Regions from separate parts of the Mesorhizobium sp. BH1-1-4 genome, predicted to be linked through region 1. Evidence: riboswitches for the same ligand, from Rfam matches in the RefSeq annotation. Region 1 holds a riboswitch; each other region holds the start of a gene.
What was found. A riboswitch is a leader RNA that binds a small molecule or an ion and turns the genes downstream of it on or off. The one in region 1 is predicted to bind cobalamin.
Positions count from the first base shown of each region.

Region 2: linked by a shared signal. The riboswitch ahead of bluB (5,6-dimethylbenzimidazole synthase) and the one ahead of LB569_RS21420 (aromatic ring-hydroxylating oxygenase subunit alpha) in region 1 are both predicted to bind cobalamin.
Region 3: linked by a shared signal. The riboswitch ahead of LB569_RS27895 (DUF1636 family protein) and the one ahead of LB569_RS21420 (aromatic ring-hydroxylating oxygenase subunit alpha) in region 1 are both predicted to bind cobalamin.

Region 1 covers NZ_JAIUIN010000013.1:126,232-136,621, forward strand. Annotated here, with positions in the region: gene LB569_RS21375 (TonB-dependent siderophore receptor) at 1-376, opposite strand, end outside; gene LB569_RS31850 (hypothetical protein) at 470-598, opposite strand; gene LB569_RS21380 (alpha-ketoglutarate-dependent dioxygenase AlkB family protein) at 632-1,261, shown strand; gene LB569_RS21385 (nucleotidyltransferase family protein) at 1,313-2,782, opposite strand; gene LB569_RS21390 (glycosyltransferase family 2 protein) at 2,782-3,459, opposite strand; gene LB569_RS21395 (glycosyltransferase family 2 protein) at 3,459-4,211, opposite strand; gene LB569_RS21400 (glycosyltransferase family 2 protein) at 4,267-5,019, opposite strand; gene LB569_RS21405 (serine kinase) at 5,016-6,065, opposite strand; gene LB569_RS21410 (PqqD family protein) at 6,099-6,530, opposite strand; gene LB569_RS21415 (hybrid-cluster NAD(P)-dependent oxidoreductase) at 6,672-7,772, opposite strand; gene LB569_RS21420 (aromatic ring-hydroxylating oxygenase subunit alpha) at 7,793-9,040, opposite strand; cobalamin riboswitch at 9,154-9,356, opposite strand; gene LB569_RS21425 (DUF680 domain-containing protein) at 9,842-10,045, shown strand; gene LB569_RS21430 (DUF680 domain-containing protein) at 10,118-10,324, shown strand.
Region 2 covers NZ_JAIUIN010000008.1:43,891-54,280, reverse strand. Annotated here, with positions in the region: gene LB569_RS16145 (MFS transporter) at 1-842, opposite strand, end outside; gene LB569_RS16140 (TetR/AcrR family transcriptional regulator) at 962-1,570, shown strand; gene LB569_RS16135 (hypothetical protein) at 1,661-2,644, shown strand; partial or broken gene bluB (5,6-dimethylbenzimidazole synthase) at 2,764-3,378, opposite strand; cobalamin riboswitch at 3,438-3,626, opposite strand; gene LB569_RS16125 (histone deacetylase family protein) at 3,747-4,673, shown strand; gene LB569_RS16120 (exodeoxyribonuclease VII small subunit) at 4,677-4,928, shown strand; gene LB569_RS16115 (DUF2277 domain-containing protein) at 5,034-5,300, shown strand; gene LB569_RS16110 (pirin family protein) at 5,331-6,251, shown strand; gene dxs (1-deoxy-D-xylulose-5-phosphate synthase) at 6,350-8,263, shown strand; gene LB569_RS16100 (hypothetical protein) at 8,438-8,731, shown strand; gene LB569_RS16095 (GFA family protein) at 8,728-9,129, opposite strand; gene LB569_RS16090 (TlyA family RNA methyltransferase) at 9,302-10,066, shown strand; gene LB569_RS16085 (class I SAM-dependent RNA methyltransferase) at 10,063-10,390, shown strand, end outside.
Region 3 covers NZ_JAIUIN010000026.1:26,223-36,612, reverse strand. Annotated here, with positions in the region: partial or broken gene nuoE (NADH-quinone oxidoreductase subunit NuoE) at 1-816, opposite strand, end outside; gene LB569_RS27920 (NADH-quinone oxidoreductase subunit D) at 817-2,007, opposite strand; gene LB569_RS27915 (NADH-quinone oxidoreductase subunit C) at 2,007-2,609, opposite strand; gene LB569_RS27910 (NuoB/complex I 20 kDa subunit family protein) at 2,614-3,195, opposite strand; gene LB569_RS27905 (NADH-quinone oxidoreductase subunit A) at 3,186-3,551, opposite strand; gene LB569_RS27900 (winged helix-turn-helix domain-containing protein) at 3,887-5,086, shown strand; cobalamin riboswitch at 5,116-5,321, shown strand; gene LB569_RS27895 (DUF1636 family protein) at 5,359-5,793, shown strand; gene cobW (cobalamin biosynthesis protein CobW) at 5,790-6,842, shown strand; gene LB569_RS27885 (cobaltochelatase subunit CobN) at 6,861-10,390, shown strand, end outside.

The sequences.
Region 1 (10,390 bases):
CGGTGCTCACGCCGGCGGAATAGCGCACCGCCTCGATGATGTCCTGCGCGCCGCGCTCCTCGATCTCCTTGCGTGTCACCACCGAGACGGAGCGCGGCGTTTCGATAAGCGGCGTGTCCGTCTTGGTCGCGCCGGAGCTGCGCTTGGCGGCCACCATCTTGTCGTCTTCTCGGGAAGTGTCGCTGCCGGTCTTGCCGCTGACCGTAATCGGCTCCAGCACCCCCGTACCGTCGGATGCCTGGGTGCCGGCCTGCTGTGCCGATGCATGGCCAACGCCAAGCACCGTCGACAGGCACGTCGTCGCCACAAGCCCTCGCCGGAACCAGATACCGCCGCGCTTGACCGCTCCGAAGTCTCGAAGAAACACCACTTTTATATTACCTCGCTCTCGTCATTCGTTCCCCATGGCCTCCGTCCGGCGCCCGGGTGAAATTGTTGCCTTAGACTCAAGTTCAAAATCTTGACTAAGTTAATCATCTTTATCCGTCAACGCCTCTGGCTGATTTGGTGAGACGAATTCACCGCGCATTCCCGCCTCGGCAATTTCAGTGAAATCGACGACTGCTTTCGGGTCGCCCTCGGCGTCCGATGGTGGCATCTTGCGGGTCCGAACATTCGAAAGGTGAGCCAATTGCTCGTTCTGCCCAAGGGCGTCCGCCACATGCCGGCCCATCTGTCTCGCGAGGTGCAGGAGGCGCTGGTCGAGGACGTCAGGGCCATCGTCCAGCAGGCGCCGCTGTTCGTGCCGGCCATGCCGCGCACCGGCAAGGAGATGAGCGTGCGCATGACCAATTGCGGTCCGCTCGGCTGGGTCACCGACAAGGAACGCGGCTACCGCTACCAGCCGACGCATCCCGTGACCGGGACGCCATGGCCGCCCATCCCCGGCAGTCTGCTCGACCTGTGGCGGCAGGTGTCGGGCTATCCGCATCTACCGGAGGCCTGCCTGATCAATTTCTACACGCCCGACGCGAAGATGGGCCTGCATCAGGATCGCGACGAGGCCGACCTCTCGGCCCCCGTCGTCTCCGTCTCGCTCGGCGACGACTGCCTGTTCAGGGTCGGCCAGACGACGCGCGACGGCGCCACCAAATCGTTCAGGCTGAAAAGCGGCGATGTCGTCGTGCTTGGCGGCGAGGGCCGTCTTGCCTTCCATGGCGTCGACCGCATCTACCCTTCGACCTCGGCGCTGCTCAAGAACGGCGGCAGGATCAACCTGACGCTGCGGCGGGTAACGAAGCCCGACGGGAACACCGTATAGCCGCGGGCGCCTCTACCGCGCTCCGGCCCTGCTGCCTTTGGCGGCGACGTCTCAGCGCAGCGGCGAAAAGGCCGCCGAGACCAGCTGGAAAGGCAGCGCGCCATAGGCCGCGACCGTTGCCTGGTCTTCCCATTGGCGGAATTGCCGGGACGGTCGCGCCTCCAGCGTCAGCGCGTGATGTCGGCCGTCGAGCGTCACCTTGCCCCGAAAATGCAGCACCCGGTCGCCTCCGGACCGGCTGATGGCCATGGCGCGCAGGCGCGCGACATGGTGATCGTCGGCATTGATCTCCATTTCGATGCGGCGCCGGATCGGCGGAACACTGACCCGGATCGTGATGTCCAGCATCATGTCTCCGGCCGTCGGTGGGCAGGGTATGGCTTGGGAGAATGCCGATGGCGAGGCCGCGCCCAGCGGCACGCGGCTGGCGCGGCGGCCACGCCAGGCTTTGGTCGGCGGTTCTTGCCGCAGCCGGCCGCTCTTGCGTCTCAGCCGCAACTGCTTGGCAAACCCGCGCGACAGCCAGGCCAGCCTGCCGAAATCGGTTCGCGGCTTGGCCTGCAGCACGGCCGACCAGCGCGACAGGCCGGTGCGGTCGGCCATCTCCAGCACGCGCGCCAGCACCCTGTCCGGCACCGTCACGCCAATCTCGAGCGCTAGGTAGGAGAGCGCCACTGCCGCGGCAACGGCAAGGCGCCGCCTGGCGACAATATCGAGGAACACGTCCCAGTCGACGTCGCCGGCACGAATGGCCACCGCGCAATCGACCAGCCAATCGCTATGCGTGTGGGCGTCGAGCCCGCCATGCGCTATCGCCAGCGCGATGCGGTCGGCGGGCGACGGTACCAGCACGCCGACGTCGCTGAACTCGGCCGCCGCCGCCCGCCGCCAGATCGCCTGGTCGTCCTCGTCGCTTTGCTGGGAACCGTCATAGGCGAGTTGGTGCAGGTCGATATCGCCATAATTGCCCTTGAAGAAGTTCATCGAGCGCAAGGACGCCAGTCTTGTCCTCAGATATTGCGGGCTCACCCCGGTGGCGATCTGCCAGTCGCGCTCGCGCAGCACGTCGAACGCCGCCGGCATGTCCTGCGACCGGACCAATATGTCGATGTCGTGCGCCACCCGGCCCCGCTGCGCCGACGCGTTCAAGGCAATGCGGCTGGCACCCTTGATCAGCATCACCATGCATCCGGCGTCGGTCATCGCCTGCAGCGCCGGTTCGGCCTCGCGCATCGCCATGCGCGACTTGGTCCACAGCATCTTTTGCAGGCCGACAAGACGTGGATAGGCGGAATGCCCGGCCAATTTACGGCCGAACCGGTCGCAGATGGCGGCCAGCAGCCGATGCTCCCTGAAGGAGACGAGGTCGATGTCGTTCGCGCTCAGCCACTCCATCGCGCAACCGGCGGCCGCGTCGTCGTCGGCAAGAAGCGCCGCCTTGAGCAACTGGTCGAGCCCGCCCGTCGGCCAGGACCAGCCATAGTCCGGGAAGCGTCGGCCGATGCGGCGAATGCGCGCCATCAGCCCGCGCCGGCCTTGTTTCGGGCCCGCCGCAGCATGGCCAGCCGCGCCACTTCCAGGTAGCCGCGGTCGCGCGTGGCATCGCGCCCGTAGGACAGGCTGCCGGGTCTGATTCGACGCAGCGCCAGCACCTCCTCGATCATGTCGAGGGCAAGGCCCGCCTCGCGTGCCCGCGCGATCCAGTCGATCATCTCGCCACGGCCGCCCGGCGGATCGACGACGGGTCCGACGGTCTCGGCAACCTCGCGCCGGATCAGCATCGTGGTCCGCGACCAGCCGGGCAGAGCCGCGCCTTCGGGCGCATCTGGCCGATCATTGCGGAAATTCCGCCATTGGCAGAAAACTCCCGATGCCGCGGGAAATCTCTCGAGATGCGCGAGCTGTGTTTCGATCTTGGCGGGCAGCCACAGATCGTCGGCGTCGAGCGTCGCGATGAACGGCGTCGACAGCGCGGCGATGCCCCTGGTCGTGGCGCTGCCCGGCCCGGCATTTGCCTGGCGCAGCAGGCGCAGCGGCAGGTCCGTTCCGCCGATCGCCGCGGCGAGGTCGTCGGTCGATCCGTCGTCGACAATCACCACCAGTTCAGGCCGCACCGTCTGGGCCGCGACCGACCGCAGCGTCTCGGCGATAGTGTCGCTGGCGTTGAAGGCCGGTATGACGACGCCGTATCCGTCCATCACAGGGAGTGCCAATCTGTCAGTTTGTCCAGCTCGAAGATACCTTCGATCGGCCGTAGCGACGGGTCGGCCTTGCGCCGCTTCATGGATTTATAGATAGCGCGCAGGAATTCCCGCGACTGGACGTCCTCTTGCCTCGTCATGTTGCCGGCATGCCGTCTGTAGTAGAGTGCGACCGTGTCGGGAAGCACGTATCTGGGGCCGATCTCAAAACCGCGCAGCAGGTAGTCGGTGTCTTCGGCCTGGACGAAATCCTCGTCGAAATCACCTATGCGCGCGACGAGCCGGCGCGCGAAGATCGCCGCCGACAGGTGAATGCCACGAATCGTGATGCTGTTGCTGTCCGCCGTGGGCTCCAGGATCCCGTCATCGATCTTGTCGACCAGCATCATCCTTGAGTAGGTCAGATCGAGATCGGGATTCTTCCGGAAAAACGCGACATCCGCCTCGAAGCGCCCGGCCGGCGAGATGTCGTCCGAATCGAGGAACGAGACCAGGTCTGCCTCGGGCTTGAGCAGCCTGAGCCCGCTGTTGCGCGCCCGCGTCACCCCCATGTTCTCTTGCCGGAACAGCCGGATGCAGGAATGATCATGCATCATCGCGCGCACGGCCTCGACCGAACCGTCGGTCGAACCGTCGTCGACGACGATGATGTCGAGATCGGCGGCGTCGCCTTGCCTGAGCAGCGAACGCAGCGCGGCGCCCACATAGGCTTCGCGATTGTAGACCGGCATGATCACGCTCAGCCTCATCCGCGACCTCGCGGCCGCTGCTGCACCATCCGATTTGATCGCGAGATATACCGCATTAAAGCACCCGCCAGTCGGGCGAGCTCTTGAGCTCGAAAATGCCGGGAATCTCACGCAGGGATGGGTTGGCCCTGCGTCGCCGGATCGATTTGTGGATCGCCCGCATGTGGTCGCGGAGCCGGCTCTCGCGCTTCCCGGTGATATTGCCGGCATGGCGCCTGTAGTAGATCGCGACCGTCTCCAGAAGGCGGTAATTCGGACCCGTTTCGAAGATGCGCAACAGATAGTCAGTGTCCTCGCACTGATCGAATTCCTCGTCGAAATAGCCTATGCGATCGATAAGCGCCCTGCTGAACAGGCCGGTGCTCATTGAAATTCCGCGCAGCGTTACAGTGCGACTGCCCGCTACCGGCTCCATCCTGTCATCGTCTATCTGCTCGGCCAGGGTCATCAGGGAGTAGGTCAGGTCAAGGCCCGGCTCGGCCTTGAAGCAAGCCAGATCCGTCTTGAAGCGTCCGGCAAGCGAGATGTCGTCGGAATCGAGGAATGACACAAACCCGGCATCCGGCGGCAAGTGTCTAAGCCCGGCGTTGCGCGCCCTCGCGACGCCCATATTGGGTTGCAGGACCAGGCGGATGCAGGACGCCTCGCGCATCGCAGACCGTATCGCCTCCACCGAGGCGTCCGTGGAGCCGTCGTCGATGACGATGATGTCGAAGTCGGCGTCAGCGCGCTGCCTGATCAGGGAGCGCAGCGCCGAGACGACATAGCGCTCGCGATTGTACACCGGCATGATCACGCTGAGCTTCACGAGAGGCCTCGCGTCAGGAAATTCTCGATCGCGCCGGCGATTTCTGCCGGGTCGGTGCCGAGGGACAAACGAAAGCACGGCAAGAGGCGGGTCAATTCGCTGAAGAAGCGAAAGCCGCTTTCGCGCTCGCCCGGCATCTGGGCGATGCCGGACGGCGCCAAGGCAATCATGGCATCCCTGCGTGACACCGGCATGATCGAACTTGCTCCGCCACCGCTGATATGTGGCACCACCAGCGCGACGATGTCCAGCATCGCGGGCACCGGGCGGGGCGTTACGTCGCCAATGTGAAACGTGTGCTTGCCCTGCCAGTTCAGCGGGCCTTGCTCAGCCAGCCTCTGTTGCAGGCCCAGCCGCGCGAAACCTCGCGCGTCCTGTTTCAGGGTGGAGAAAAGGGGCCGCGCGGTCACGCCCCCGACGAGATCGATCAGCACATAGTCGTCGCCGACACTGTCGAGCCCATTGAGCAGGCCGGCGGCGACAGTGCCGGATTTCCCCGCCCCGCCCGCGCCGGCGAGCAGGATACCCTTGCCGTCGATGCCGAGCGTGCCGGCATGGGTCAGCCGCATGCCGCGCGCGGCATATTCCCAGTGCAGGAAGGCGCGCAGCGGCGCCCCCGGCTCCCAGGGCGGAAAGGCATCGGCCGACGCCATCAGCTGCACGCCAACGCTACGGTGCGGATCGTAGATCTGCCAGAAATCCAGGTCGTGGAAATAGTGGCCGCGCAACCCGGCTTCGGCGAGCCGTTTGGCAAAACCGTGCTCGGTGAAATGCGCGTCGCCCCATCGCGCGGGCTCCGGAATGCCGTGGATGCCGGGATAAGCGATGAAGACGCGGCACGCGGCCGGTTCGGGCCGATCACGTCCGGCTTCGACAAATGCATGGCCCAGTGCATCGGCAAGCACGCCGTGACCGAGATGCACGGTCAGTTCCAACAGGGGCAGGCTGACCTTGCATGTGGTCGGATAGCGCAAGCCCGCATTTTCGGCGGCGGCGAGGAGATACCGGCCGTAATCGGGCAAGGTTTCCAGCGTGACGCGCGGCATCAAGCGCCTTCCATCACGGCAGCGGCCGGCCCGTCAGGAAGCCTGCTTGACCGCCGGCCAGCCGAGTGGTTCCTCGACCTCGTGGATGGGATCAATGACGATCAGGTCGGCGAGGTCGTCGTGAATGCTCACATCGAGCGGCTCGTTCGTGGCGGCCAGCTCGGCGGCCAATTCGTCCGGCAATGGCTGCACCGTCGCGTCGGAAGGCACCAGCAAGCCCAGTTCGAGCAATTGCGCTATGAAGTGATCGAGTTGGGCCTGGCCTATTGTCGAGCCGCCCGCGGTAAGCCCGACCAGAGCCCGGGCGTCCATTCCGGACGAAAGTGCCTGCCACACCTTGCTGCCGGAATCGGAGAAGCCGAAATACTTGCCATTCGCAAGGTTGAGCACCACGGCCTCGCCATCGAAGGATTCGAAAACGATATCCCGGCTCGCAACCGCATAGGCATGGGATTCATGCATCATTGTCGCCCCGCTTAGCATTCCTGCCCGCCAGCAGGACCCGTTCCACCGACAACGCCTGTAAACTTTCGGTTGTTCCTTGGCAAGGTAACCTTTGCCGGTAAGGCGCCGGCCATATGCGGGATCAGTCGAAGGCCAGCCGGATCAAACCTCGATTTCCAGTGCCGACAGTGGCTTGGAACAACAGGCCAGGATGAAGCCGTCGTCGATCTCGTGATCGAGGATGCCGCCATTGTGGCTCATCTCGACGGCGCCGGAGACTTTCTTCACCTTGCAGGTTCCGCACAGGCCGAATTCGCAGGCTGCCGGGATCCGCACGCCCGAGGCGCGGGCCGTCTGCAGCACGGTCTGGCCGGCGACGCACTCGGCATCGACGTCCGACATCGCGAAGCGGATAGGTGTTGCTGCTTCGACGGGAGCTGCCGCACCGTCCTGCTCCGGCGAGGCGAACGGCGCCTGGATTTCCTCGACGGTCGGCGCGGCAAAGCTTTCCTGATGGTATCTCGCCATGTCGAAGCCGGCGGCCTCCAGCATGCCGCGCACAGCACGCATGAAGGGATCGGGGCCGCAGCAGAAGATCTCGCGTTCACGGAAATCGGGCGCCAGCAGCGGCAGCCGGATGGCATCGATGCGGCCCATATGGCCGTACCAGCCCTCGCGGCTCGACCGCTCCTCGATCATGAAGCCGAGCGACAGGCCCGGCATGTGGCCGCCCAAAAGTTCGAGTTCCTTGCGGAAAATGATCTCTTCGGGACGCCGCGCGCAATTGACGAAGCCGACATCGGTCCAGGGCGCGCAATCGTTCAGCCAGCGCAGCATCGACATCATCGGCGTGACGCCGGAGCCGGCCGAGATGAACAGATATTTCGCCGCCGGGTGGCAGTGCAACGAAAAATCGCCGCTCGGTCCATAGGCCTTGACGTGCGAGCCGGGGGTCAGGTGATCGAACATCCAGCGTGTGCCGATGCTGCCTGCCTGCGCCTTCACCGTCACCGCGATGGAGAACGGCCGCGACGGTGACGACGACAGCGTGTAGGTGCGCATCAGCGGACCGTCCGGCGTCGGCAGTTCCAGCGTCACGAACTGGCCCGGCTTGTAACGGAACCAGGTCTGGTTGTCGGAGCGGAAGGTGAAGGTCTTGACGCCGGGCGCCTCATCGCTGACGCCGGTCACTTCCAGCACCTGCAGCCTGTCGTTCCACGGCGCCATCTGGTCGAGATGGCGATAGAGGCCAAGGTCGGTCATGGCATTCATCCCTCAGCCTCTCATGCCACGCTGCGCAGCGCCGGCCGGCCGCCTTCGGCAAGGCGCGGGCCGATGAAGCGCGCGTACCAGTCGACGAACTGGATGACGCCGCCTTCATGCAGCTCCGAATAGGGGCCGGGCTCATAGGCCGGCGACAGGATGCCGAAGGCGTTTTCCTCGACGATGCGGCGGTCCTGGTCGTTGGTCTCGGTCCAGACATGGGTGAGGTCGGCGAGATCGTAGTCGACGCCCTCTACCGCGTCCTTGTGCACCAGCCATTTCGTCGTCACCGCCGTTTCTGTGGCGCTGACCGGCAGCACACGTAAGGTGACGGCATGATCGACCAGGATATGGTTCCAGGTCGTCGGATAGTGGTAATGCATCAAGGTGCCGATCCGGTCGGCCGAGACGCTGTCGGACAGGTTCTTGCTCACCGCCCGCTTGCCCGTCATCGTGTAGCTCTGGGCATCGCGCAGCAACGGCGCGCGGGTGGCACGGTATTGTCCAGCCGGGTCGATGCGGAATTTGCTGGGCAGGCCAACAGCCTCGCATTTGGCCCAATGCGCCAGCATTTCCGGATCGCTGTCGGCGCCCTGCACGCCGGTCACGGTCGGCGCTTCCGGGAAGGTCTTGCACAATTCCGGATGATTGCCGGCGCAATGGTAGCATTCGCGGTTGTTTTCCCAGACCAGCTTCCAGTTGCCCTTCTCGATGATGGTGCTCTCGAAGGCGATCTTGGCCTCGCTGAGCCGGTGCGGCTGCAGATAGGGCTCGATCATCGCCCGCATCGGCGCGAAGTCCGCCGGCTCCTTGGCCAGGCTGATGAAGACATAGCCGGCGACGCTTTCGCAGGCGACTGGCTTCAGCCCGAACTGGCTCTTGTCGAACCCGTCGGCCATCTGGCGGGCGAACAGCAGCCGGCCGTCAAGCTCGTAAGTCCACTGGTGGTAAGGACAGACCAGTTTGGCGGCCATGCCTTTGTCGCTGTTGCAGACGCGGCTGCCGCGATGACGGCAGGAATTATGGAAGGCGTTGATCTTGCCCTGCTGGTCACGCACCAGCACGACCGGATAGTCGCCGATCTGCACGGTGATGAAGCTGCCCGGCTTGGGCAACTCGCAATCATGGCCGATGAACAGCCAGTCGCGATACCAGATCAGCTCCATGTCCAGCTTGAAGTAGTCCGGGTCGGTATAAAAGGGCTGTTCCAGCGAAAAGCCTTGTCTGCGGCTGTTCAAGAGCCTCAGCATGTCGTTGCGCGCATCCATGTCCTGTCCTCATTTTCAAGGACTGAACTGGTGGTGATGGAGGAAGGATTGAGCGCAAGCCGGCAAAAGCCGGACAAACATCATCCGCCCCTTGACCGCCCACCGCGATCAGTCGAGTTCTAGCGATCTCGGGCTGGTTTCCGGGCTCTGGAGTCGTCCTTGCGGACCATCGCGACACCTTCCCAGGCCTTCGCCCAGTGGTCTCCCGTTGCGACTTGAACTCCACCACCGTTGCGGGGGCAGCGCCGGAATCTGACCGGCTTCCCAATTCTCCGCTCCGTCGTCACGCAGCGGCACCTGAGATGGAATGATTTAATCACGACAGGGTTTGCGACATCGGCATGAAAGCGACATCGCCTCCATGCGGCGCGACACGCATGCTGGATGGTTCCGGCCGATGGAGGCGTCTTTATGGGAAGCCGCGCCGGCACCGTTTTCGACCCGTTGCCGGCGGCGAAAAAGGTTAACGGTTACGAAAAGTGACTATTAGCAGATTCTAAAATCGAACCGAACGGTTCGTTTCTGTTGACGGTGCGTGCAGGACGGTGTGAACGCAGGGCCTTCGACACAGTCGGTGATCGAAGCGGTGGTTCCAGTTAACCGGTTGATATAGCGAAGAAAAACAATGGACGTAAAAGGGCCTGGTACAATTTCAAGTGGTGGAGTCATGGTCCACGCGGAACAACTTCGTGATTGGAAACGGCAAAGGTGCTCTCCCACATCGGGGCTGTCCGAACGACGCGATTTTTAATCCCAAGACACGCCGCTAGACGGACGGAAAAAATACTGGAGTACCCCAAAATGAAAAAGATTGTTCTCACTGCCGCAGCCCTTCTGGCTATTTCCGGCAGCGCCTTTGCTGGTAGCGACCATTATGGTTCGAGCGCCGCGACCCCTGCTGCCACCTCTGTCGACAGCTCGTACACCGCTTCGACCAAGAAGTCGCAGCCGGCTGCTCAGACGCCTGTCCAGGGTGCCGATCACAACCTCTTCGGCAACAACTAATAGCCGCTCCCCGGCACGCGGCGGGATTGCCCTGCCGCGCCGGTGGACGCCACAAATTCAGGAGTATTTAAGATGAACAAGATCCTCATTGCTGCCGCCGCCGTTCTGGCCCTTTCCGGCAGCGCCTTCGCCGGTAGCGACAACTTTGGTTCGAACGGTGCCAACCAGGCGGCTGTCACTTCGACCGACAACGCGGCCACCGCGTCGATCGGCAAGTCGGCTCCGGCCACCCAGGCGCCCGTTCAGCAGGGCAGCGACCGCAACCTCTTCGGTCACTAATCCCAATCCCACGGCCGGTGGGTTCGCCCGCCGGTCCGACTGATTTCAAAAATTCAGGAGTATTTA
Region 2 (10,390 bases), on a different contig from region 1:
ATTGCCAACTGGCGTTGCAGCGGCGCTTGCAGGTTGAGGGCACCGACGATGATGCCGAGCACGAACGACCCCAGCGCATAGACGCCGATGACGAGGCTGGCGGCGCCCGGCTGGCCAAATTCCTTGGTGATGGCCACGGTGCTCACCTCCGTCGTGGCGAAGGTCGCGCCGATGAAAATCAGGGCAAGGGTGATGATCTGCACCGGCCGCAGCCTTATTGCCGAACCGCTCGTGGCGCGATCCACCGGCCGCACCTGCGGTTCGGTCGACCGCTGCAGGATGAAAGCCGTTGAACCGATGGCGAGGAGCACGGTGCTGACCAGAACGCCGGCTTCAGGAAAGAGGCCTGCACTGAGGCCCACCGACAGCGACGCGCCGGCGATATAGACCAGTTCGTCCGCCGCCGATTCGAAGGCGAAAGCGGTGTTCATCTGCGGCCGTCCCCGGAAAATCTCGGTCCAGCGCGCGCGCACCATTGCCGGCATGCTGGGCATGGCCGCGGCTGCCAGTGCCGAGGCGAACAGCGTCCAGACCGGCCAATCCTGATTGGCCGCCGCGATGAGAACCGCGAAGGCGATCACGGTGATGATGGTGGTGGGGACCACGATGCGTGTCTGGCCCAGACGGTCCACCAACCTTGATATCTGCGGCGCCACGAAAGCATTGCCTAGCGCGAAAGTCGCCGAGACAGCACCCGCCAGCCAGTATTCGCCACGCGTCTGCGACAGCATCGCGACGATGCCGATCGGCGCCATGGCGATCGGCAGGCGCGCCAGGAAGCCGGCGGCCGCAAAGCCTTTGGCTCCGCGGGCCCGGAAGATTTCGGAGTAAGGGTTATGCATGATCCGGTTCCTCGACAAAAGGCGATCTGATAATTACATACGATACGTATGAGTGTTAAATAGACCATACGTCGCGTATGTCAATTGGCATACGGAGCGTATGTGGATAGGACCAGAGCATGCACCGACCACGCAAGGAGATGATCGCTGAGACACGAGCCAAGCTGATCGCCGCGGCGCGTCAGGCTTTCGGCACTATCGGCTATTCCGAAGCATCGATGGACGATTTCACCGCATCGGCCGGGCTGACTCGCGGCGCCCTCTATCATCACTTCGGCGACAAGAAAGGCCTGCTGGAGGCGGTTATCGCTGAAATCGATGCGGAAATGGCCGCCCGGGTGAATGAGGTTGCGTCACGGGCGCCGACCCGCTGGCAGCATTTCGTCGACGAATGCACGACCTATATCGAAATGGCGCTGGAGCCGGAAATCCAGCGCATCATGTTCCGGGATGGCCCGGCCGTGCTGGGCGACCCGGCGCAATGGTCGAATGCCAGTGCATGTGTCGGTTCAATGACCGATCATCTAATCGCGCTGCAGGGGGAAGGGGTGGTCGTCCCCGGTGTCGACCCGGAGTCGGCAGCGCGGCTGATCAACGGGGCGAGCAGTCAGGCCGCGCAGCGCATCGCCAATGCGAAGGATCCCGAGGCGACGTCGAGGATGGTTGTGGCGGCGTTCAAGCAATTGCTCGAAGGCCTGCTGAAAAAGCCGCAAGCGCGGTCAAGCTGAACCGCCATGGCGGGACGCCACCGCCCGCAATTGACAACAGCCGGTTTGAGCGCATCCTCCCCCAGCCATCTCTGAGGGGGAGAATCGGGCATGTGGGATTTCGATATCGGCAGGTCGGTGTCCATCATGGTGCGGACCTGGCCCTTCATTGTCTTTCGCATGATCGTCTATTTCGGCATCACGCTGGCCTACATCATGGCCACCGGCACCGGTGCCTCGGTCGGTTATGGCGTCGGCCATATCTCCACCGATCCGGACGGCCCGTTGTCCTTTGCCCTGTGGGGCGGCGTGGTCGGCTTTGGCGTCGTCTCGATCGCCGTCTACTGGCTGCGCGAATACATCCTCTATGTCGTCAAGGCCGGCCACATCGCCGTCATGGTGCATCTGATCGACGGTCATGACGTTCCCGACGGCCAGAACCAGATCGCCTACGCGAAACAGGTCGTGACCGAGCGTTTCGCCGAGGCGAACATCCTTTTCGTCGTCGACCAGCTGGTCAAGGGCGCCATCCGCGCCATCACCGGCCTGCTCGGCGGCGTCGCCGCCTTCCTGCCCATTCCTGGCCTCAGCGGCCTTGTCGCCTTCCTCAACACGCTGATCCGCCTGTCGCTGACCTATGTCGACGAGATCATCCTCGGCTACAACATTCGCATCAACTCGTCCTCGCCCTTCGAAACCGCGCGCCAAGGCGTCGTGCTCTACGCCCAGAACGGCAAGATCATGGTCAAGAACGCCGTCTGGCTGGCGGTCATCATGTGGGGCGTGTCGTTTGTGATCTTCCTGCTGATGCTGGCGCCGGCCGCCGCCATTCTTTACGTCATGCCCGGTCAACTCGCCGGTTGGGCCTTCGTGCTGGCGATCGTCTTTGCCTGGGCCTTCAAGGCGGCCTTTATCGAGCCCTTCGCCATCGCTTGCCTGATGCAGGTCTATTTCAAGACCATCGAAGGCCAGGTGCCCGATGCCGCCTGGGATGCCAGGCTGGCCGAAGCCTCGTCGAAGTTCAGGGAACTCAAGGACAAGGCGCTCTCCACCTTCGGCGGCTCGCGCTGGGGCACGGCCGGCGCGACGCGCTGATCGGTGGGACTCGCGGGCGCAATATCGGGGATGTTGAGGCGCGCCACCGCCGATTTGAGCGGTGCCTCTCCCTGGCCGCAAAACGTCTCGCTCATGATCAGGTCGGGCAGCGGCAGCCGTCGTCCCCAGCCATGCGTTTCAAGATCCGGTTTCGGTGCGAACTCCGAGACACGGCCGACGCAGAGATAGGCGATCGGCGTTACATGGTCGGGAATGGCCAGCAGCCGTTTCAACGCCTCGGCCTCGATGATGCTGACCCAGCCGACGCCAACACCCTCGGCACGTGCCGCCAGCCAGAAATTCTGCACCGCGCAGACCGTGCTGAAGAGGTCCATCTCCGGATTGTGCCAGCGTCCAAGCGGCGAGCCTTTCGAGCGTTCGCGGTCGCAGGTGATGCAGATGTTGAGCGCGCCTTCGCAAATGCCTTCGAGCTTGAGCTTGCGGTACAGCGCCCGCCTTTCTTTTTCGATAGCCGGCAGCTCCTGTTCTCGCGCGGCCAGGAACAGGTCGCGCACCTCAGCCCGCCGCTGCCCGTCGCGGATGACGATGAAGTTCCAGGGCTGCATGAAGCCGACCGACGGCGCGTGATGGGCGGCAAGCAGCAGCCGCGCCAGGACGTCGTCATCGATCGCCTCCGATGTAAAATGGCTGCGGACGTCGCGCCGCGTGAACATGGCGCGATAAACCGCGTCGCGCGCTTTCTGATCGAATCCGTCGCCGACAGGAGCGGTCATGGCTTCCGGCATCGCGTGTCCCCTTGCGATTGCAATCCCTGATATCCGCCTGACCATGCGGATATCGATGCCTGCCAGGCCGGTCTTCTGGCTCGGGATCAACCCGCCTCCGGTGCCTTCCCGTCATCGACAGTGGCATTTACCGGCGCGGTCCCCCTTACAGCGTTGGGCACGCCACGGAATTCAACCGTGTTCCCGATTCTCCCGCCACAAATCGACCGGCGGGCACCAGGCAGGTCCCCACCTTACGCCGAAGTGCCGGCGACGCCAATGCCCGTAGCGACACTACGAGACGCGGACGTGATTTTCCCCAGCGATCAAAGCGCGGCGCATGGTCATTGAGGCGCCGGGGCACTAGATAGGGGGACATGGCCACCCGTCTCTATACACACCCGATCTTTCTCGAACACATCACCCCGCCCGGTCACCCCGAGCGGCCGGATCGCCTGCGCGCCATCGAGCGCGTGCTCGACGACGAAGCTTTTGCCGCGCTCGACCGCGTCGAGGCATCTAAAGGCGACGAGGCGACGATCCTCTACGCGCATCCCGCCGATTTCGTCGCGCGTGTCCGCGCCGCCATCCCCGACGAGGGCATAGCCCGCATCGATGCCGACACCACCGCCAGCCCGAAAAGCTGGCAGGCGGTCATCACCGCGATCGGTGCCGCCAACGCCGCCGTCGACGACGTCTTCGCGGGCCGTGCCGACAATGTCTTCGTCGCGGCCCGACCGCCCGGCCATCACGCCGAAAAGACCACGGCGATGGGCTTCTGCTTCTTCAACACAGCGGCGATCGCTGCCCGGTATGCGCAGAAGAAGCATGGCGCCGAACGTGTCGCCGTCGTCGACTGGGACGTGCATCACGGCAACGGCACGCAGGACATTTTCTGGGACGATCCCTCGGTGCTCTATTGCTCGACGCACCAGATGCCGCTCTACCCCGGCACCGGCGCGAAGACCGAGACCGGCGCCGGAAACATCGTCAACGCGCCACTGGCGCCGCAAACCGGCAGCGAGGTGTTTCGCGACGCCTTCCTGTCGCGCGTGCTGCCGTCGATCGACAATTTCGCGCCCGACCTGATCATCATTTCGGCCGGCTTCGACGCGCATCATCGCGATCCCCTGGCCGAGATCAATCTGACCGAGGACGATTTCGACTGGGCGACCGGCCAGCTCATGCAGCGCGCCGCTCGCCACAGCGGCAACCGGCTCGTCAGCCTGCTCGAGGGCGGCTACGATCTGCAGGGATTGGCATTTTCGGTCGCCGCCCATGTCGGGCGACTGATGAAAGGATGAATGATGAGCGGTGAGATCAACGAAGACGTCAAGGCGATGAGCTTCGAACAGGCGCTCGACGCGCTGGAGAAGATCGTCGATGACCTGGAGCGTGGCGACGTGCCGCTCGACCAGTCGATCCGCATCTACGAGCGCGGTGAGGCGCTGAAGGCGCATTGCGACCGGCTGCTGAAGGCTGCCGAGGACAAGGTCGAGAAGATCAGGCTGTCGCGCGACGGCAAGCCGGTCGGAACCGAGCCGCTCGACGCTGACTGACGCCGCTCGCCAACGACGCGCTTGCCTCACCGGCTTTTGGACACGATCATGATTGAGGATAAGGCTCGTCCCGATTGAAAAGGTTCCAGAGGAGGTTTGGAAACGATGTGCAGAAACATCAAGACCCTGTTCAATTTTGATCCGCCGGCAACCAATGACGAAGTCCGCGACGCGGCGCTCCAGTTTGTCCGCAAGCTGAGCGGGAGGACGCGGCCGTCCGCCAAGAACCAGCATGCGTTCGATCACGCGGTCGAGGCTATCGCGGCGGCGGCACGCGAGCTGCTTGATACGCTCGAGACCCACCAGCATCCGCGCAACCGGGAAGAGGTGGCGGCCAAATTGCGGGCGAAGGCGGCTATCCGGTTTGCCTGACGCGGCCAAGGCCGCTGACAAGGAGAGTTCATGAGCTTCTTTCCCGGTAAAGATCCTGAAGCCGGTGATGCCTTTGCCAGCGACCAGCTCGAGCTGATGGTCATCCCCAACGCCAAGGATATTGGCGGCTTCGAGGTGCGCCGCGCCTTGCCGACCGCCAAGAGAAGGCTGGTCGGGCCATTCATCTTTTTCGACCGTATGGGCCCGGCCATCCTGCGGGCGGGCCAGGCGCTCGATGTCCGTCCGCATCCGCATATCGGCCTCTCGACCGTGACCTATCTGTTCGACGGCAGGATCAGGCACCGCGATTCGCTCGGCACCGAAATGGTCATCGAGCCCGGTGACGTGAACCTGATGACGGCTGGTCGCGGCATTGTCCATTCCGAGCGCACGCCGCAGGAACTGCGCGGCGCGCCAATGTCGATCTCCGGCCTGCAGACCTGGCTGGCGCTGCCCGACGGCAAGGAAGAGGTCGCACCGGTGTTCGAGAACACCGCTGCGCTTCGACTTCCCGAAATCGACGCCGAAGGCGTCAGCGGCCGCGTCGTCATCGGCGATTTCCAGGGGTTGCGGTCTCCGGTGCGGGCGGATTCCGAGACGCTTTACGCCGATTTGCGGCTGAAGCCCGGCGCCAGCGTCAAAATCCCGGCCGACGCCGAAGAGCGCGCCATCTATACGCTGGAGGGCGAGGTCTCGATTTCGGGCGACGTGTTTCCGGCCGAGCGCATGCTGGTGTTCAAGCCCGGTGACGAGATCGTCATATCGTCGCAAGCCGGTGCGCATTTCATGCTGTTCGGCGGCGCCTCGCTCGGTTCGAAGCGCTACATCTGGTGGAATTTCGTTTCCTCGTCCAAGGAGCGCATCGAACAGGCCAAGCAGGAATGGAAGACCGGCCGCTTCGACATCGTTCCTGGCGACCAGCAAGAGTTCATTCCGCTGCCGGAAGGCTGAGCGGGTCGGTGAGAGGCTGACGGTCCGCGTCACCGACACGCATTTACTTTCGCCGGACGGCGGCCTATCCCGCCGATGAACAGAAAGTCTGGGTGCCCGTGAACGCAACGCCGCATACGCCGCTTCTCGACAAGGTCCGCGTGCCGGCCGACCTGCGCACGCTGGCCGAGGGCGAATTGCCGCAACTGGCATCCGAGCTTCGCGCCGAACTGGTCGACGCGGTGTCCCGCACCGGCGGCCATCTGGGTGCCGGCCTCGGCGTGGTCGAACTTACGGTGGCGCTGCATTATGTCTTCAACACGCCCGGTGACCGGCTGATCTGGGATGTCGGCCACCAGGCCTATCCGCACAAGATCCTGACCGGCCGGCGGGACCGGATCCGCACCTTGCGCCAGGAAGGTGGCCTGTCGGGCTTCACTCGCCGCGCCGAGAGTGAGTACGACCCGTTCGGCGCTGCTCACTCCTCGACATCGATATCGGCCGGCTTGGGCATGGCCGCCGCCCGCGACCTCTCCGGCGGCCGCAACAACGTCATCGCCGTCATCGGCGATGGCGCCATGTCGGCCGGCATGGCCTATGAAGCGATGAACAATGCCGGCGCGCTCGATGCCCGGCTCATCGTCATCCTCAACGACAATGACATGTCGATCGCCCCGCCGACCGGCGCCATGAGCGCCTATCTAGCGCGGCTCGCCTCTGGCAAGGCCTATGTCGGCCTGCGCGATTTCGGCAAGAAGCTGACCTCTTATCTCGGCAAGCGCGCCGATCGCGCCATCACCCGGGCGGTCGAGCATGCGCGCGGCTACGTCACCGGCGGCACTTTGTTCGAGGAGCTCGGCTTCTACCATATCGGCCCAATCGACGGGCACAATCTGGAGCACCTGATCCCGGTGCTGAAGAACGTTCGCGACAACGGAAAAGGCCCCGTCCTGATCCATGTCGTCACCCAGAAGGGCAAGGGCTATGCGCCGGCGGAAGCCGCCACCGACAAATACCACGGCGTCAACAAGTTCGACATCATCACCGGCGCGCAGGCCAAGGCACCGGCCAATGCTCCCGCCTACACCAAGGTGTTCGCCGAAAGCCTGATCAGCGAAGCCCGCGAGGACGACCGCATCGTCGCCGTCACCGCCGCCATGCCGACCGGCACCGGCCTCGACCTGTTCGGCGAGGTATTTCCGACCAGAACCTTCGATGTCGGTATCGCCGAACAGCATGCGGTGACCTTTGCCGCCGGCCTGGCGACGGAAGGCTACAAGCCCTTCGCGGCGATCTATTCGACCTTCCTGCAGCGCGCCTACGACCAAGTCGTCCATGACGTCGCGATCCAGAAACTGCCGGTGCGTTTCCCCATCGACCGCGCCGGCTTCGTCGGCGCCGACGGCGCCACCCATTGCGGCGCCTTCGACACCACCTTCCTGGCTAGTCTGCCGGGCTTCGTCGTGATGGCGGCGGCCGACGAGGCGGAATTGCGCCATATGGTGCGCACCGCCGCCAGCTATGACGACGGGCCGATCGCCTTCCGCTATCCGCGCGGCAATGGCGTCGGCGTCGACATGCCGGAGCGTGGCGTCATGCTCGAGATCGGCAAGGGCCGCATCGTCAGGGAGGGCACCAAGGTCGCCCTGCTGTCCTTCGGCACGCGCCTGCAGGATTGTCTTGTAGCGGCGGAAGAACTCGGCGCGGCCGGTCTTTCCACCACGGTCGCCGATGCCCGCTTCGCCAAGCCGCTCGATGAGGACCTGATCCGCCGGCTGGCCCGCTCGCACGAGGTGCTGGTGACGGTCGAGGAGGGCGCCATCGGCGGCTTCGCCAGCCATGTGTTGCAGTTCCTCGCCCATGAAGGACTGCTGGAAAGTGGTCTCAAAGTGCGCCCGCTGGTGCTGCCCGACGTCTTCACCGACCATGCCAAGCCGGAAAAGATGTATGCCGATGCCGGGCTCGACGCCGCCGGTATCGTGCGCACCGTTTTCACTGCGCTCGGCCACACGGCCCGCGCGCAGCGCGCTTGAATCAAAATCGCGCCCAGCGCGCCTGAATCAAAATCTGAACGGCTTGAATCGGTTTGCCGGCTTGATTTCGTAGCGCATTGTTAACGCTGCCGTTTGGCGTTTCGCTTACCCTGTCCCTTGGCCGTTTTTCAACGGCGCCGTGCTAGATCACGGCCAGGCAGGGAGACAAAATCAATGAAGATGCTTTTGTGCGGCGGGGCACTTTTGGCCGTGATGGTCGTGCCTGCCGCCGCCGAAACGGCCTACGACCGTAATCTTGAAAAGGCCGCGATGGGCATCGTCGCCGGCAAGATGGGCGATATTCGCGGCGGCTTTTCCTTCAGGCAGGTGCCGAAGTTCGTCGTCGTTCCGGACACCGCACCTCGGCCCGCTGTTACGACCGAGCGTCCGCGCGAACAGGCTTCGGGCAACAGGGACGATGGTTTGTCCCCAGCTGTCGAACGCCAGGGTTCACGCACGATCTTCTAGAACCACATATCGCGTACGCAGCGACCATCGCGTGGCAGATCGTCGTAGGAGTCGAGGCCATCGAAATGGTCGATCGGCAGATCGGCGACGGCTTCGGGCGGCGCCAGCCGGACGTTGACGGCCATGCGTCTTCGACCCGAGGCGCTGGCGCGCAGTCCGCGCCAGCCGAGCACGCAGGCGCATGTCGGGCAGAACAGGATTTCCAGCGACGGATCGTCCTTTCCAGCGCGCGTGTAGCTGGCCGTCGGCCCCGAAACCCGAATGCGTTCATCGACATAATCATAGGCCCAGAGCGTGCCATAGCGGCGGCAAAGCGTGCAGTTGCAGGCAGTCACCGGACCGGGATCGCCTTCCAGGGTCCAGTGGGCCGCGCCGCAGTGGCAGGTTCCCGTCAGCATTCGTTCTCCTCGGGTTCGACGATGGAGGCTCTCCTCGACGACCATTCTGCTGGATCCGACGCGATGCGCGCAAGCCGCGGCCAAGCTCGCTGCTCCAGCCGTTCACGTCCGACGTCACCTTGTTCCGTGTAATGTCCTTGCCTTCATCGCGGGCTTTCGTCAGAGAAGGCCGATGAATTCACCTCTGCCAGCCAGCACACGCCAGCGGCTCGACGACCTGCTCGTCCAGCGTGGGCTGTTTGCCAGCCGTTCGCGCGCCCGCGACGCGGTCGAGCGCGGCACGGTGACGGTCGACGGCGCGATTGCCCGCAAACCCGGCCAGAACGTTTCGCCGCAATCCCTTGTTGTCATCGACGATCCGGCGCAAACCTATGTCTCGCGCGCGGCGCTCAAACTGATCGGCGGGCTAGACCATTTCGGCCTCGACCCCGCAGGCCGCGAAGCCCTCGACATCGGCGCCTCGACCGGCGGGTTCACACAGGTGTTGCTCGAACGCGGCGCGTCCCACGTCACGGCCATCGATGTCGGCCACGGCCAGATGCATCCCGATGTCGGCGGTGATCCGCGCGTAACGGTGATCGAAGGGCTGAATGCCCGCGATTTGACAATCGCCGGTCTTGGTGGCCGAAGCCCGGATTTCATCGTTTCCGATGTCAGCTTCATCTCGCTGAAACTGGCGCTGCCGCCGGCACTTGCTCTTGCGAAGCCCGGTGCCGGGGCGATCTTTCTGGTCAAACCGCAATTCGAGGCCGGTCGCGAGGCGATCGGCAAGGGCGGCCTGTTGAAAGATCCCTTCGATGCGGCCCGTGTCGCCGGCCTGCTGCGGGATTGGCTGGATGCCGTTGGCGGCTGGCGCTCGCTCGGCCTGCATTTGTCGCCCATCGAAGGTGGCGACGGCAATCGCGAATTCCTGCTCGGTGGGGTCAAGGATCGATGAGCACGCGCTTCACCATCAGGAAACTCGGAGCTCAAGGCGACGGCATCGCCGAAACCGAAAGCGGCGATCTGTTCATTCCCTTCACGCTGCCCGGCGAGACCGTCACCGCCGCACGCGAACGGGATCGCGCCACGCTGATGGCGGTGCTGGAGGCTTCGCCGCTGCGCATCGAACCCGCCTGCCGCCATTTCACCGAGTGCGGCGGCTGCGCCCTCCAGCATCTGGAAGCCGAGGCTTATCGGCAGTGGAAGCGCGAGAAGGTGGTGCATGCGTTGAAGGGCAAGGGCATCGATTGCGACATCGGCGCGTTGGTTGCCTGTGCGC
Region 3 (10,390 bases), on a different contig from region 1:
CGACGGCGTCTTCAACGTCGGGTTGGTCTCCGGCGCTGCGGTCTTTGGCCTGCTGGATTTTGACGGAGCGACCGGACCGGGCGCGGCTGGCGCGGCGGGGGCCGCCGGTGCCGGCACTGGCGCGGCGATGATCGCGTCTGGCGCCGCCTTGGCGGCCCTGGCCGCTTCCCGGGCTTCCCGATCGCGGGTCGATTTGAGGATCGCCTTTTCACTCTTCAGCGTGGTGAGGCCGGAGGCCGGCTCCGAGCCGGTGCGGCCGTTCTGCGGCCCCGGCGCCACCGAAGCGCCCTTGCCGGCATCGTAGAGATCGATGATTTCGGCCAGCCGTTCCGGCGTCAGATCCTCGAACGTATCCTTGAACACCATGACCATCGGCGCGTTGACGCAGGCGCCGAGGCACTCGACCTCCTCCCACGACAAGGTGCCCTTGTCGTTGGTGTGGAACTGGTCGTGGTGGATTTTCGAGCGGCACACATCCATCAGCGCTTCCGAGCCGCGCAGCATGCAGGGCGTGGTGCCGCAGACCTGGATATGCGCGCGGGTGCCGACGGGATTGAGCTGGTACTGCGTGTAGAAGGTCGCGACCTCGAGACCGCGAATACGCGGCATGCCGAGCATGTCCGAAATCGTCTCGATCGCCGCCTTGGTGACCCAGCCTTCCTGCTCCTGCGCTATCATCAGCAGCGGAATGATCGCCGACTGCTCGCGCCCCTTCGGATATTTCTTGATCCACTGCTTGGCCGCCGCCGCATTCGCCTTGTTGAAGGCGAAGGACGCTGGCTGGACGCTGGCTTCTGCGAGACGGCGGACTGACATTTAGCGATCGACCTCACCAAACACGATGTCGAGGGAGCCAAGAACGGCGGTGACGTCGGCCAGCATGTGGCCGCGGCACAGGAAATCCATGGCTTGCAGATGCGCGAAACCCGGCGCGCGCAGCTTGCAGCGGTACGGCTTGTTGGTGCCGTCGGAGACGAGATAGACGCCGAACTCGCCCTTCGGCGCCTCGACCGCCGCATAGACCTCGCCGGCCGGCACGCGATAGCCCTCGGTGTAGAGCTTGAAATGGTGGATCAGCGCTTCCATCGAGCGCTTCATCGCCTGGCGTTTGGGCGGCACCACCTTGCCGTCGAGGTTCGACACCGGGCCGGTGCTTTCCTTGCCGAGCAGGAGATCGACGCACTGGCGCATGATCCTGGCCGACTGGCGCATTTCTTCCATGCGAACGAGGTAACGGTCGTAGCAGTCGCCGTTCTTGCCGATCGGGATGTCGAAATCCATCTCCGAATAGCATTCATAGGGCTGCGACTTGCGCAGGTCCCATGGCGAACCCGAGCCGCGCACCATGACGCCCGAAAAGCCCCAGGCCCAAGCATCTTCCAGCGAAACGATGCCGATATCGACATTGCGCTGCTTGAAGATGCGGTTGCCGGTGAGCAGCTTGTCGAGATCGTCGATCGACTTCAGGAATGGATCGATCCACTTGCCGATATCCTCGACCAGCTGGCGCGGCAGATCCTGGTGGACGCCGCCGGGGCGGAAATAGGCGGCGTGCATGCGCGAGCCGGAGGCGCGCTCATAGAACACCATCAGCTTTTCGCGCTCGACGAAGCCCCACAGCGGCGGCGTCAGCGCGCCGACGTCCATTGCCTGCGTCGTCACATTGAGAATGTGCGACATGATGCGGCCGATCTCGCAATAGAGCACGCGGATCAGCTGGCCGCGCCTCGGCACCTCGATGCCGAGCAGGCGCTCGGCCGCCAAGGCAAAGGCGTGCTCCTGGTTCATCGGCGCGCAATAGTCGAGCCGGTCGAGGTAAGGCACCGCCTGCAGATAGGTTTTTGCCTCGATCAGCTTTTCCGTACCGCGATGCAAGAGCCCGATATGCGGATCGACCCGATCGACCACTTCGCCGTCCAACTCCAGAACCAGCCTCAGAACACCATGCGCGGCAGGGTGCTGAGGTCCGAAATTGATGTTAAAGTTGCGAACGGAGGTTTCAGCCATTACTGCTTTGCCTTCTCATCCCCTGGCAGCACGTAATCCGTGCCTTCCCATGGGGACAGAAAATCGAAATTGCGGAATTCCTGCTTCAGTTCCACAGGCTCGTAGATGACGCGCTTGGCTTCGTCGTCGTAACGCACTTCGACGAAACCGGTGAGCGGGAAATCCTTGCGCAGCGGATGGCCTTCGAAACCGTAGTCGGTCAGCAGGCGGCGCAGGTCCGGATGGCCCGAGAACAGCACGCCATAGAGATCGTAAGTTTCGCGCTCGAACCAATCGGCGCCGGGATAGACGCCGGTGATCGAAGGCACCATCGTCTCCTCGTCGGCCTGCACCTTGATGCGAATGCGAACATTCTGCTTCGGCGAAAGCAGGTGATAGACGACGTCGAAGCGCTTGGCCCGCGACGGATAGTCGGCACCGCAGACATCGATGATCGAGATGAACTGGCAGCGCGCATCGTCGCGCAGGAAGGCCATCACCTCGATCAGGTTTTCCGGCTCGACGTGAACGGTAAGCTCGCCATAAGCGAGCACAGCGTCACTGAAGCGCCCAGGCAGCTTCTCGCCGAGATAGGTCGACAGTTCGCTAAGGGATGCGGCCATGGATTTACCGTTCGATCGTGCCGGTGCGGCGAATCTTCTTCTGCAGGAGAAGAATGCCGTAGAGCAGGGCTTCGGCACTCGGCGGGCAGCCGGGCACGTAGATGTCCACCGGCACGACCCGGTCGCAGCCGCGCACCACCGAATAGGAATAGTGATAGTAGCCGCCGCCATTGGCGCACGAACCCATCGAGATGACGTAGCGCGGCTCCGGCATCTGGTCGTAGACCTTGCGCAGCGCCGGCGCCATCTTGTTGGTCAGCGTGCCGGCGACGATCATGATGTCGGACTGGCGCGGAGACGCGCGCGGCGCGACACCGAACCGCTCTGAATCGTAACGCGGCATCGAGGTGTGGATCATCTCGACCGCGCAGCACGCCAGACCGAAGGTCATGAACATGAGCGAGCCGCTGCGCGCCCAGGTGATCAGCGCCTCGGTCGAGGTGACCAGAAAACCCTTGTCGGCAAGCTCATTGTTGATTTCGAGGAAGAAGGGATCGTCCTCCCCCACCGGCCTGCCGGTGTTGGGATCGATAATACCTTTGGGCTTCGGCGCGACGAGGGTGCCTGAACTGTCGTTCAATCCCATTCCAGCGCTCCTTTTTTCCATTCATAGGCAAAGCCGATGGTCAGCACTGCCAAAAAAACCATCATTGACCAGAAACCGAGCATGCCGATCTTCGAGAAGGACACTGCCCAGGGGAAGAGGAAGGCGACTTCCAGGTCGAATATAATGAACAGGATCGACACCAGGTAGAAGCGGATGTCGAATTTCATGCGGGCGTCGTCGAACGAGTTGAAACCGCACTCGTAGGCGGAAAGCTTTTCGGGATCCGGGTTGCGGTAGGCCACCAGGAACGGCGCGACCAGCAGCGCCAGGCCGACGACCAGTGCCACGCCGATAAACAGGACGATGGGCAGGTACGAACTGAGAAGTGCGTTCATGCAGCGGCTTTCCGTTGGCGCCAATCCACTTTGACTACAGCACCGAACCTTAATGCGGAAGCGTGACAGATTAACCGCTGAACCGTTTTAAGGGGGCCTATGCTGCAACGCGGCGAGGGTTAGCGCAGCACTTCCAGCGAAGCAAGTCAAACCTTGTTCAAAACAACGAGCTGGACGGCATTCCGGGAGAAACTGGTCTCATACGCTCCTGTTTGATTTCCTTCGCTTTTTACTCCACTTTTCTCTCCTGACAGGATTGCCACCAAAACCCTGCTAGCATGGGCTGGAATCACCCCATCACATCTTTGTCAAAGCACCCTCAGAGTGACGCCTGCATGAAGGAAAAGATCTCGCTTGCCACCGCCCGGCGCATCGCGCTCGCCGCGCAGGGGTTTCTCGACCCCCGCCCCGCCGGCACGCCCGACCGCCGCCATTTCGCCCGCGTTCTGTCCCGCACCGGCCTGCTGCAGATCGATTCCGTCAGTGCGGTGGTGCGCGCACATTACATGCCGCTCTATTCGCGTCTTGGCCCCTATCCCCTCGCCTTGCTCGACAACGCCGCCGTGACGCGCAAGCGCACCGTGTTCGAATACTGGGCGCACGAGGCCTCCTTCCTGCCGGTCGAGACCTACCCACTGATGCGCTGGCGCATGCGGCGCGCCGAGCAAGGCGACGAAATGTATCTGGGGCTGGCCAAATGGGGCCGCGAGCACGCCGCCTATATAGAAGAGATCTACCGCGAGGTCGTCGAGCGCGGGCCGATCGCCGCTTCGGCGCTCGAAGGCCAGAAAGGCTCCGGCGGCTGGTGGGGCTGGAGCCACGCCAAGCACGCCTTCGAATGGCTGTTCTGGGCCGGCCGCATCACCACGGCGCACCGACGCGGTTTCGAGCGCTTCTATGACCTGCCGGAACGCGTGCTGCCGCAGGCGATCCTCGACCTGCCGGTGCCGGCGGCCGAGGACGCGCACCGCGAATTGCTGCGCATCTCCGCCCGCGCCCATGGCGTGGCGACATCGGGCGACCTGCGCGACTATTTCCGCCTGTCGCCGGCCGATATGAAAGGCCGGCTGGAGGAACTGGTCGAACTCGGCGACTTGCTGCCGGTCCGTGTCGAGGGCTGGGACAAGCCGGCTTACCTTCACAAGGACGCCCGTATGCCGCGCAAGATCGAGGCCCGCGCCCTGCTGGCGCCGTTCGATCCGGTCGTCTTCGAGCGCTCGCGCTCGGAACGGCTGTTCGATTTCCACTACCGCATCGAAATCTACACGCCGGCTGACAAGCGCCAATATGGCTACTATGTCCTGCCCTTCCTGCTTGGCGACAGGATCGTGGCGCGCGTCGACCTCAAGGCTGACCGGCCGGCCAGTGTCCTGCGCGTCCACGCGGCTTATGCCGAGCCCGGCGCACCGCCAGAGACGGCGGCTCAGCTCTTCGAGGAATTGAAGCAGATGCAGGGCTGGCTAGGCCTCGAACGCATGGAGGTGACGCCTGCCGGCGATCTGGGCCCGGCGCTGGCCGACATCACGGTGTCGTAAGCTCGCGTTGACACCGCTGCCCGCAAGAGCCTAAATCCGATCCAGACGGTCTCCTCTCAGCAAAGGGAGGAGCCAAGAGGGAATGCGGTGCGGGCTGAAAACCCAAATCCGCGGCTGTCCCCGCAACTGTAAGCGAAGAGCCAAGGCCGAAAGCCACTGGGATTGTCCCGGGAAGGCGGCTACCCAAGGCGATGACCCGCGAGCCAGGAGACCTGCCGTCTGGAATGCAAGAATCCGATCGCCCGGCGGGTTTTCCGGGCAAGGAGCCTGATTTGGATCGCGACAGCAGTTTTTCGGCTGAAACAACAGACGTTTTGTCCGGCGAGGGTGATTCCCTGGCCGGCGTGACCGTCATCGTCTGCGCCTCGTGCCGCGACGAGACCGGCTCCGACGCCAATCCCCGGGCCGGCGAAATTTTGGCGGAAGACACGCGCCAGGCCGCCTCGGGCGAGAACATCCGCATCCGCACGGTCGAATGCCTCGGCAATTGCAAGCGCCGGCTGAGCGCCGCGATCCTGCGCGACGGCTGCTGGAGCTATGTGTTCGGCGACCTGACCACAACCAGCGGCGCCGATCTCGTCACCGGCGCCAAGCTCTTCGCCACCTCGACCGACGGCCTCATTCCCTGGCGGGGCCGGCCCGATAGCCTCAAGCGTGGCCTCGTTGCCCGCATCCCTCCTCTCGACATGCTGAAGGACTTGACATGACCGCTCCAAATTCGGCCGGCAATCTCTCCCGCGTTCCCTGCACCGTCGTTACCGGCTTCCTCGGCGCCGGCAAGACGACACTGGTTCGCCATCTCCTGGAAAATGCCGGCGGCAAGCGCATTGCCATCATCGTCAACGAGTTCGGCGACATCGGCATCGATGGCGAAATCCTCAAAGGGTGCGGCATCGACACCTGCCCCGAGGAAAACATCGTCGAACTGGCCAATGGCTGCATCTGCTGCACCGTCGCCGACGATTTCGTGCCGGCGCTCGACCAGATCCTGTCGCTGACGCCGAAGGTCGACCACATCCTGATCGAAACCTCCGGTCTCGCTCTCCCCAAGCCTCTGGTTCAGGCTTTCCAGTGGCCTACGGTGAAGAGCCGGGTGACCGTCGACGGCGTCATCGCCGTGGTCGACGGTCCCGCACTTGCCGAGGGCCGCGTCGCCAACGACATGGACGCCCTGCAGGCGCAGCGCGCCGGGGATGACAGCCTCGACCATGACGATCCGGTCGAGGAAGTGTTCGAGGACCAGATCGCCTGCGCCGACCTGATCATCCTGTCGAAGAGCGACCTGATGGATGCCGCCGGTTCGGCCCGCGCCAACGCCATCGTCAACGAGCATTCCGCCCGCGCCGTGAAGATCGTGCCGACGTCTCATGGCAAGGTCGATCCCTCGGTGCTGCTCGGGCTTGGTCTTGCCGTCGAGGACGACATCGAGAACCGCAAGTCGCATCATGACGGCGCGTTCGATCATGAGCACGATGATTTCGACACCTTCATCGTCGACATCCCCTCGATCGCCAATCCGGACGAACTGGCCAAGCGCGTCACAGAGGCCGCCGAACAGGAAAACGTCCTCCGTGTGAAGGGTTTCGTCGAGGTCGGCGGCAAGCCGATGCGGCTCCTGCTGCAGGCCGTCGGCCCGCGCGTCAATCATTACTATGACCGTGCCTGGACGGCTGATGACGACCGCCGCTCGCGCCTCGTCGTCATCGGCCTCAAGGGGCTGAACCGTCCGGCGATCGAACGTATCCTCGCCGGCTGATTTCAGACACGGACCGCGATGCACATCCTCACCACGACCTCCGCCTCGCTCGACGACCTCGCCGAGCCTGTCGATCTCCGGCAGACGCCGGCGGATATCGTGGCCCTGTCCTTCACCGACAGCGATCTCGCCGGACTGGCGGCGGCATGGAAGGCGCAAGCCGATCGCCTGCCCTCGATGCGGCTCGCGTCACTGCGCGACCTGCGCCATCCCATGTCCGTCGACCTGTGGATCGACAGTGTGGCCCGCCACGCCAGGATCATCCTGGTGCGCATCCTCGGCGGCTACGACTGGTGGCGTTATGGTTGCGACCAGCTCGCCGCGATTGCCCGCGAACGCGGCATCAAACTGGCGCTGCTTCCCGGTGAAAGCCACGACGAGGATCTCAGGTTGATCGAATCCTCGACGCTGCCGCGCGCCGACCTCGACAGCCTTCTCGGCTATTTCCGCGAAGGCGGCCCGGCCAATATGAGCGCGCTGGTGCACAGGCTGGCAGGCCTGGCTGGACAGGACACGTCGGTCGCCAGTCCGGTCAGTGTGCCGAAGGCCGGTTACTATCAGTCTGGATTGGGGGTCGTGGAGAAGCCGGACCTTTCAATGGTCGGCGCTCCCGTCGTCCCAATTCTTTTCTACCGATCGATGCTGCTTGCAGCCGATGTCGCACCCATAGACGCTCTTTTTGAAGCTTTGGAGCAACGCGGCATGCTCCCGATTCCCATCTTCGTCTCCAGCCTGAAAGACCCGGTGTCCCTGGCCTTTGTCGAAAATGCCCTCGCCTCGCTGAAACCCGCCGCCATCATCACCGCGACCGCTTTCGCCTCCGGTGCCGAGCCCGGCGTCGAAACCCTGTTCGACCGCGCTGGCGTGCCCGTCTTCCAGGTCATCGTCGCCACCACGCGCCGCGATGTCTGGGAAAACAACCAGCGCGGCCTGGCGCCCGCCGACCTCGCCATGCATGTCGTGCTGCCCGAACTCGACGGCCGCATCCTTGCCGGTGCCATTTCCTTCAAGGGCGAGAGCGATGTCGATCCCGCACTTGGCCATCGCGCGCTGGCCAACCGGCCGGAGCCGGATCGCGTGGCGCAGGTGGCGGGGCGTGTGGCGGCTTTCATACGCCTTCAGGAGACGCCCCGTGCCGAGCGCAAGCTCGCCATCCTCATTCCCGATTATCCCAGCGCTCCTGGCCGCACCGGCTATGCCGTTGGCCTCGATGTGCCGTCGAGTGTGTTGGCCATGCTGCACGACTTGAGCGAACAGGGCTATGTGGTTGGAGAGATTCCGCAAACGCCGCGTGAATTGCTGGATGCGCTGGAGCGGAGCCAAGGCGGGCTGGGGCTGGAGGATTATTTGGCCTTCTCTACGGAGTTGCCGATAGTGGCAATTGCTCCAGTAGAAGCCGCTTGGGGAAAGGCCGATGACGAGACAGGATTGCGCGAGGCGCCCCCCTCTGTCCTGCCGGACATCTCCCCCTCAAGGGGGGAGATTGAGCTGTCATCGCCGATTTCGCCAATCCCAAACGTTGAAAGTGGAGCGCCGCCAGCGAAGCTGCTGATCTCCCCCCTTGAGGGGGAGATGTCCGGCAGGACAGAGGGGGGCGCCTCGCGCAGACCTTCGCTATCAAGCAAAAAACACTTCCCCTTCCGCGCCGCCACCTTCGGCAACATCACTGTCGCCCTCGCCCCTGATCGCGGCCGTTCCGCCGACCGCCGCGCCGACTATCACGACCCGACGCTCCCTCCACGCCACGCGCTGATCGCCTTTGGCGTGTGGCTGCGCAGATCGCTCGGCGTCCATGCCTTAATCCATGTCGGCGCCCACGGCACGCTGGAATGGCTGCCGGGCAAGACCGTCGCGCTTTCGCAAAACTGCTTCCCCGAAATCGTCACCGGCTCCCTGCCGGTCATCTATCCCTTCATCGTCTCCAACCCCGGCGAGGCAGCACAGGCCAAGCGCCGCATCGCCGCCGTCACCCTTGGCCATCTGCCACCGCCGCTGACAGGCGCGGGGTTGGACGAAAACCAGCACAAGCTCGAACGCCTGGTCGATGAATACGCCCAGGCCGACGGCCTCGACCGCCGCCGCCGCGACCGTCTCGCCAGGCTGATCGTCGACACCGCGCAAAAGACGGGCCTCGCTTCCGAAGCCGGCGTCGCGAAAACCGACGCACCCGACGAAGCGCTGCGCCGCATCGATGCCTGGCTCTGCGATCTCAAGGATTTCGCCATCAAGGATGGACTGCATATCTACGGCCGCGTGCCCGGGGACGAACCCGACGCCATACGCCGCCAAAGCGCGGAAGCCGAGAAGTCGGCACTGCTCGCCGCGCTCGATGGCCGTCACGTCAAGGCCGGCCCGGCCGGCGCTCCCGCACGGGGCCGCTCGGACGTGCTTCCAACCGGCCGCAATCTGTTCACCTCGGACCCGCGCACCATGCCGACGCCGACCGCCTACGACCTGGGCAAAGCGGCGGCGGAAGAAGTGGTGCGGGCCTACCTGCAATCGCATGGCGACTGGCCGCGTTCGCTGGTCATCGATCTCTGGGGCTCGGCCTCGCTGCGCACCGGCGGCGAGGAGATCGCGCAAGGCCTGGCGCTGATGGGCTGCCGGCCGCAATGGGACACTGCCACGGGGCGCATCACTGGCATCGAGGTGTTGCCGCCGGCCACGCTCGGCCGTGCGCGCGTCGATGTCACCTGGCGCATCTCAGGCCTGTTCCGCGACATGTTCCCGACCCAGATCGCCCTGATCGACGCCGCCGCCAACGCCGTCGCCGCACGCGACGAGGACGATTCGGAAAACCCGCTCGCGGCAAAAACCCGTGCCGACGGCAAGGTCAGCCCGCGCATCTTCGGCACCTCGCCCGGCACGTACGGCGCCGGCGTCGAGGATTTGCTGTCGGGCGGCGACTGGGGTGCGCGCGAAGAGATCGGCCGCGCCTATCTCGACGCCACCTCGCATGCCTATGGCGGCGCCGGCGGCGAAGGCGTCTCGGCGCCCGGAGCGTTTGAAGGCCGCATCGCCGAAGCCGACCTTCTCGTCCACACCGGCGACGATCCCGGCCGCGACATTCTCGAGGGCTCGGCCGACGTCGCCTTCATCGGCGGCTTTTCGGCCGCCCTGGCCGCACTCGGCAGGAACGCCGACGTCATCGTGCTCGACACCACCGATCCGCAAAAACCGAAGCCGCGCTCGGTCGGCGAGGCTGTCTCGCGGGTGGTGCGCGCCCGCGCCGTCAACGCCCGCTTCATCTCAGGCCAAATGCGCCACGGCCCGCGCGGCGCCTCCGAATTCGCCGAAACGGTCGACCGGCTGGTCGGCTTCGCCGAAACCACCCATGCCATTCCGGGCGCGCTGATCGAGGCCGTGCACGATGCCTATCTCGGCGATCCTGAGGTCCGCGCCTTCATCTTGCGCGAAAATCCCGCCGCCGCCAAAGTCATCGCCGAGCGTTTTCTCTCGGCGCGCCGGCGTGGCCTCTGGCATCCCTTGCGCAATTCCATCGACGACGATCTCGCCGCGCTGATTGCCGAAGCCAACGCGCTCGGGGT